Linked DNA regions of Catalinimonas alkaloidigena. The protein of the gene in region 1 interacts with the protein of each later gene in a pairwise test. Links are inferred from orthologs where the notes say so. Each region holds a gene or a part of one and is shown on either strand. Other genes may lie near its edges.

What was found.
Region 2: the proteins of gyrB (region 1) and gyrA interact in binary tests that used the Escherichia coli proteins (3 or more experiments, as listed by UniProt). The link is inferred for Catalinimonas alkaloidigena from one-to-one orthologs.

What each region holds. Positions count from the first base shown.
Region 1 is NZ_JAQFIL010000001.1:87,179-90,820, forward strand. The notes cover bases 9-2,937. They hold gyrB (DNA topoisomerase (ATP-hydrolyzing) subunit B), read left to right. Parts: upstream 9-443; coding sequence 444-2,432; downstream 2,433-2,937. Other genes in these bases: OKW21_RS00385 (CoA-binding protein), read left to right, coding at 9-298; ppk1 (polyphosphate kinase 1), read left to right, coding at 2,707-2,937. In the rest of the region: more of OKW21_RS00385, read left to right, coding at 1-8; more of ppk1, read left to right, coding at 2,938-3,642. UniProt on the Escherichia coli protein: DNA gyrase negatively supercoils closed circular double-stranded DNA in an ATP-dependent manner to maintain chromosomes in an underwound state.
Region 2 is NZ_JAQFIL010000001.1:2,851,380-2,855,205, forward strand. The notes cover bases 446-3,558. They hold gyrA (DNA gyrase subunit A), read left to right. Parts: upstream 446-812; coding sequence 813-3,305; downstream 3,306-3,558. Other genes in these bases: OKW21_RS11650 (hypothetical protein), read left to right, coding at 446-633; OKW21_RS11660 (tetratricopeptide repeat protein), read left to right, coding at 3,360-3,558. Outside these bases: more of OKW21_RS11650, read left to right, coding at 1-445; more of OKW21_RS11660, read left to right, coding at 3,559-3,826. UniProt on the Escherichia coli protein: A type II topoisomerase that negatively supercoils closed circular double-stranded (ds) DNA in an ATP-dependent manner to maintain chromosomes in an underwound state.

The DNA.
Region 1 (3,642 bases):
GCTGAGCCGGTTTGGACATGAGTTTATTCCCCTAAGCATCAAACGGGGTAGCGTGGCCGGAGAAGAAATTATGAATCTTAAAGAAAAACCCCCTATCTCTGAAGTGGATACGCTAAGCTTGTATATCGGCCCTCAGCATCATGATGAGTGGATGGACTATTGGCTTAGTCTCTCGCCAAAGCGTATTATCTTTAACCCCGGCACGGAAAACCTTGAATTTATGGAAAAAGCCAAAGCGGAAGGAATAGAAGTGGTTAGCGGATGTACACTGGTGATGCTACAGAGCGGAATTTATTAAATTTTCTTTTCTGTTGATAAACAGTAAGTTATGGGTAATACACGATTGGCAAAATTTTTATGTTATTGCCCTGGGCTAATGCATAAAAAAGCATGCGAAATCCGTTAAAAAATTGTATTTTTGCACATTAAGGACTTACAAACATATGGACGAACTGAAGGATTCTAATATCAAAACTGACTCACTAGCAAAAACGAGGGAAGGCGAATATTCCGCCAACAATATTCAGGTGCTGGAAGGCCTGGAGGCTGTTAGGAAAAGGCCTGCGATGTACATTGGAGATGTTAATGTCAAAGGACTACACCATATGGTGTATGAGGTGGTGGATAACTCCATTGATGAGGCCCTTGCCGGCTACTGTGATAGAATAGATGTCACTATACATGAAGATAATTCTATTTCCGTAACAGATAACGGTAGAGGTATTCCTACCGATATCCACACCAAAGAGAATCGTTCTGCACTGGAAGTGGTAATGACCGTACTCCATGCCGGAGGTAAATTTGACAAAAATACCTATAAGGTTTCCGGAGGATTGCATGGTGTAGGGGTTTCCTGTGTAAACGCTCTCTCTGAGAATCTGAATGCCACTGTACACCGTAATGGTAAAATCTTTGAGCAAGAGTATTCAAGAGGAGTGCCTCTTTACCCAGTCCGGGAGATAGGTGCTACTGATAAAAATGGTACTATAGTTCGCTTTAAGCCTGATTCTGAAATTTTTCAGGTCAGAGAATATAAGTACGAGACCATTGCTTCACGCCTACGCGAACTGGCTTTTCTGAATGCCGGAATCCGTATCGGTTTGACAGACCTGCGTGACCTGGACGAAGATGGAAAGCCCGCAAGCGAAGAGTTTCATTTTGAGGGGGGATTGGTAGAATTTGTCAGCTACCTGGATAACAATCGTGAAAAACTGATTCCTGAGCCTATCTACATTGATAGTGAAAAAGGGGAGGTGCCGGTACAGGTAGCTTTGACCTATAACACTTCTTTTACCGAGAACGTGGTTTCTTATGTAAATAACATTAACACCATTGAAGGAGGTACCCACGTCTCTGGTTTTCGCAGAGCACTTACCCGCACGCTTAAATCTTATGCCGACCGTTCCGGCTTGCTGGACAAAGTAAAAATTGATATCAGTGGAGATGACTTCCGTGAAGGTTTGACAGCTGTCATCTCGGTAAAAGTAGCCGAGCCTCAGTTTGAAGGGCAGACCAAAACCAAATTGGGTAATTCTGACGTAATGGGCGCAGTAGAAACCTGTCTGGGAGAAGCCCTGTACACTTTCCTGGAAGAACATCCCAAAGAAGCCAGAGCGATCATCAACAAAGTGATTTTGGCTGCTCAGGCCCGCCATGCGGCACGCAAGGCTCGTGAGATGGTACAGCGTAAAAACGTGCTCACCGGTACAGGCCTGCCTGGTAAGCTTGCCGACTGCTCAGACACTGACCCCAGCTACTGTGAACTTTACCTGGTGGAGGGTGACTCGGCCGGAGGAAGTGCCAAGCAAGGTCGTGACCGTAAGTTTCAGGCAATTCTGCCGCTGAGAGGTAAGATCCTTAATGTGGAGAAAGCCCAGGAGCACAAAATTTATGATAATGAGGAGATCAAAAATATCCTCACTGCCTTAGGGGTAAGCTTTGGTACTGAAGATGATGATAAGGCACTGAATACTGAAAAGCTGCGCTACCACAAGATTGTGATCATGACCGATGCCGATGTGGATGGTAGCCATATTCGTACACTGATTCTTACTTTTTTCTTCCGTTACATGAGAGAACTGATCGAGAGCGGCTACGTATATATCGCACTGCCACCACTTTATCTGATCAAGAAAGGGAAGGAAGAGCATTACTGCTGGACAGAAGAAGAGCGGGAAAGAATAGTGAAAGAACTGGCTGGCGATGGGAAAATAGAGAATGTAGGCGTACAACGCTACAAAGGTTTGGGAGAAATGAACCCCGAACAGCTCTGGGAGACTACCATGAACCCTGAATCTCGTAGCCTTAAGCAGGTGACTATTGATTCTGCTGCCGAGGCAGATCACCTCTTCTCTATGCTGATGGGTGATGATGTAGCCCCTCGTCGGGAATTTATTGAGAAAAACGCTAAATACGCGAATGTAGATATCTAACCCAGCCTACTTTCGTCTTTTTTAGCATAAATATTTTTTGCAAAAAACCGTCCTGAAAATTAGTTCTACTAACCTAGAAAAAGCGTTTTGCTTTTTTTAGTAACATTGCTAACAAAATGCTGGGGCGGTTTTTTTATGCGTTTCAGTCTGTACATTGTGAGGCACATTTTAGTAGTAAAACTGGATGAATGAGTAGAACATTTTTTCGTATTTCATCATTAGAATAATTAAGTTGAGATTTATTAAGCAAAGCCTTATAACCTTTATACACTGGATGTTAGTCAAAGACAGAGTACAATCTTCAATAGCCACAAGTAATTACATAAGCCGTGATCTGAGTTGGATGCAGTTTAACTACCGAGTGCTGGAACAGGCCAAAAAATCCAACCGTAATATTTTCGAGAAGCTTAAGTTCATGGCCATCACCTCCTCTAACCTTGATGAGTTTTTTATGATCAGGCTGGGTAGCTTATACAATTACCTGGACTACGGAAAAGAGAGAATAGACTACTCAGGCCTCCGGGAAAGACCTTTCCGTAAAAAGCTACTGAAAGAAGCGCACCAATTTTTCAAGGAGCAGAATAATTACTATCTGGAAAAACTGGTGCCGGAATTTAAGAAACAGCATTTCCGGATTGTCAAAAATATCAAAGCGCTGGAAGCAAATGAGCAAAAAAAGATTTCCGATTATTTCAACCGGACGATTTATCCTATGCTCACGCCGATGGTGTATGACAGCTATCATGCCTTCCCTACGCTGATGAATAAGATACTTATCTTTGGAGTAGTGACACGCAATCCGCAGGAAAAGAAAGATCAGAAGAAGCTTTCCTTCGTACAGATTCCGCAGAACCTGCCTCGCTTTTATGAAATTGACAGGGGGGATGAATTATTATTTGTCCCCATTGAAGAGGCGATCCGTGAGCATATAGACCTGCTTTTCAGAAACATAGAGATGGTATCCGTCAGTCTGTTTCGTATTACGCGTAATGGCGATTTTACCCTGGATGAGAGTGACGATATTGAAGCCAACTTTATTGAAGAAGTAAGGCGAAAACTGAAAACCAGGAAAACAGGAAGGGTAGTAAGGGTAGAGGTAGAAGAAGGGTATAGCCACTGGATGATGAGGCTGCTGGTTAACCGCTGGAATATAGATAAAGATAATATATTTGAGGTGCCTAAAGGCGGGCTGATTGATTACACAGTGCTC
Region 2 (3,826 bases), 2.8 Mb from region 1 along the record:
TTTAATATTTTCAGACTAAGATTGGGTGGAGGCGCGAGTATGGAGTTTTTGACTGCCAACGTCCCTGAACCCAAAGATTTCTTGTCTCAATACCCGGACCCGGCACAAGTCAAAAGTCGGATGACCCGCTATTATTTCCTGCTGGGCTATAGTGTGTATGAGTATTATGATTTGGCTTTGGGCGTAGATATTCGTGCTGGTAAAATTAATCGAGGAAGTGGATTTGATGATTATAATATTCAATCTAATCCTTTTTTCAATATAGGAGTAAGCTTTGAAAAAGTATATTCCGAATATTTCAGACTATACCTAAGACCTTCTTACGAGTTCAAAAGTTATCAGATAAGTCTGCCAGCAACCGCAGCCCAACCGGATCTAACCATTACTGACAATGCCTTTCAGCTCACCTTGGGGATAAGCATTAACTATCCTGACATTCCAAGATCACCTATTCCTAATGACAAAACTCAAATGAAGCATTATGTCTCTGATTCTCAAGGAAATAGAATACTAGTAAGAGGTCAGCCATTTTGGAGAAAGCAGGATCCAAAAATAGGAGAGTTATATCCGGAACTACAAAAAAGTAAAAGAAAAAGAAGTATACGCCTCCCATTCTTTAACAAAAAGAAATAAAATTGGATGATTCTTATCAATTTATCCTTTTCCTGCGCTTTCATTCTAGTTTATTAGCACATAAAGGCTATGTGTATTGAACATTTTTTGGTAAATTGCGCTCTTATAATGAGGGCGATTTTTACAAATTTACAAGTAAAGTACCTTTCTAATTAAGAAATAAGAGTTTTAATCCGATTATGGCAGAAGGCGCTAATGAAAATATCATCCCTATTAATATAGAGGATGAAATGCGAGGAGCTTACATTGATTATTCAATGTCTGTAATTATTTCCCGAGCATTACCAGATGTAAGAGATGGACTTAAACCTGTACACCGCCGTGTTCTTTATGGTATGCTTGATTTAGGTCTTACACACACCAAGTCCCACAAAAAATCCGCAAGAATTGTAGGAGAGGTGTTAGGAAAGTATCACCCTCATGGTGACTCTTCAGTGTATGACTCTATGGTTCGTATGGCTCAGCACTGGTCCATGCGCTATATGCTGGTAGATGGGCAGGGAAATTTTGGTTCTGTAGATGGCGATTCACCAGCCGCCATGCGATATACCGAGGCACGACTCAGGAGGTTGGCTGAGGAACTACTTGCCGATATAAATAAAGATACCATTGACTTCCAGGGTAACTTTGACGACTCACTGACTGAACCTGTGTGTCTGCCGTCAAAGTTGCCGAATATCCTGGTGAATGGAACTTCAGGAATTGCAGTAGGTATGGCTACCAATATGGCGCCTCACAATTTAACTGAAGTTATAGAAGGTATTAAGAAATACATTGATAATGAAGAAGTTAGCATCGAAGAGCTCATGCAGTCCATTACCGCTCCTGACTTTCCCACGGGTGGTATCATTTATGGATATCAGGGAGTTAAAAGCGCTTTTGAGACAGGTAGAGGAAGAATAGTATTACGTGCTAAAGCTGACATAGAAGAAACAAAAACTGGCAAGTCTCAAATCATTGTAACTGAAATTCCTTATCAGGTCAATAAGGCCTCAATGATAGAAAAGACAGCTGCTTTTGTCAATGAAAAGCGTATTGAAGGAATTTCGGATATACGTGATGAATCAGATAGAAACGGGATGCGGATTGTCTATGATCTGAAAAAAGATGCTGTTCCCAACGTAGTGCTTAATAACCTTTATAAATATACCCAGCTACAATCTTCTTTTGGCGTAAATAATGTTGCGCTTGTAAAAGGCAGGCCACAGACGCTTAACCTCAAGCAAATAATTACGCATTTTGTGGATCATCGCCACAATGTAGTAGTACGCAGAACACAGTATGAGCTGAATGAGGCAGAAAAAAGACTTCACCTTTTAGAGGGCTACCTTATTGCACTGGATAATATTGATAGGGTTATTGAAATCATCAGATCATCACAAGACCCTGAAACTGCCCGCAACAGCCTGATGGAGTCCTTTGAACTGACTGAAATTCAGGCGAGAGCCATCCTGGATATGCGACTTCAGCGTCTTACAGGTCTGGAAAGAGATAAAATCCAGAAAGAATATGAGGAAGTACAAAAGCAGGTAGAATATTTGCGCCAGATTTTAGCGGAAAGAGATCTTCGTATGCAAATCATCAAAGATGAGCTTGATGAGCTTAAAGATAAGTATGGAGACGAGAGACGTACAGAAATAGTCCATAGTGCTGAAGATCTAAGTACTGAAGACATGATCCCTAATGAGGAGATGTTAATTACGATCTCTCATAATGGCTATTTTAAGCGGACTAATCTCGGCGAATACCGTACGCAGGGTAGAGGAGGAGTAGGCTCAAGGGGTGCTTCTGCAAAAGACGGCGATTTCACCGAGCACTTGTTCATTGCTCATACACATAACTATCTTCTGATTTTTACTGAATTAGGAAAAGTTTTCTGGATTAAAGTCTATGAAATTCCTGAAGGCAGTAAAACTGCCAAAGGCAGAGCCATACAAAACTTGATTAATATAACTCCTGATGATTCTGTTAGAGCAGTTATAAATGTTTCTAATTTAGATGATGCAGATTATATCAATAATTCATTTCTAGTGATGTCAACTAAGAATGGCATGATTAAGAAAACATCTTTAGAAGCATATTCAAGACCTAGAGTAAATGGTATCAATGCTATCACTATCAATGAGGGTGACCGTTTGTTAAACGTAGCGCTTACCAATGGTAAATCAGAAGTCATACTCGCTGTAAAGTCTGGAAGAGCTATTAGGTTTAACGAAAGTGAAGTAAGATCAATGGGACGTACTGCTGCTGGTGTCAGAGGCATTGCCTTAGATGATGATCAGGATGAAGTAGTGGGAATGGTTTGTGTAAATGATCTAGATAAGCATTTGTTAGTAGTATCTGAAAATGGTTTTGGCAAGCGGTCTTTATTGGAAGAATACCGCATTACTAAAAGAGGAGGCAAAGGTGTCAAAACCATGAACATTACTTCTAAGACTGGAACTTTAGTGTCCATTGCCGAAGTTACGGATGAAAATGATTTAATGCTGATCAACAGGTCTGGCATTATGATACGTTTATCTGTTTCTGAGTTAAGAGTGATGGGACGAGCTACACAGGGAGTAAAACTGATCAGGCTTAATAAAGACGACATCATTACTTCAGTAGCCAAAGTTGATAAGCTTCCGGATGATATTGAAGAAGATAATTCAGAAGAAGAAGAAACTAAATAACTATAAATTTTAATTACCTTTTGTAACAAAAGTTGTCACCTATACTGCACAATTATGAAAAAGTACACTTTAAGTTTAATTCTTTGTTTGGCTGTAGTTGTTACATCATTCGGCCAAAATAAAAATGTCAGAAAAGCTGAACGAGCTTTGGAAGACCAGGAGCTAGCTGAGGCGAAAACCTTAATTGACCCTACTATCACTGATGAGCAGACCAAAGATGATGGAAAAACATGGTATATCTATGGTCAGGTTTATCAGGCAATAGCCGAAGATTCCACCAATTCTGTACAAGCCGATGAGCCTTATCAGACTGCACTTGATGCATATCGTAAAGCCAAAGAGCTAGAAGATGAGGGATCAGTTCATTATACTTTTGCGGATCAAAAAATTCAGGAAGTTTGGGCTAAGAATATCAACGCTGGAGCTGAAAAGTATCAGGAACAGGATTTTGAAAGCGCTATACGTAATTTTGATATTGCGAAAATGGCTATGCCTGAAGATACTACTGCTTATATCTATGG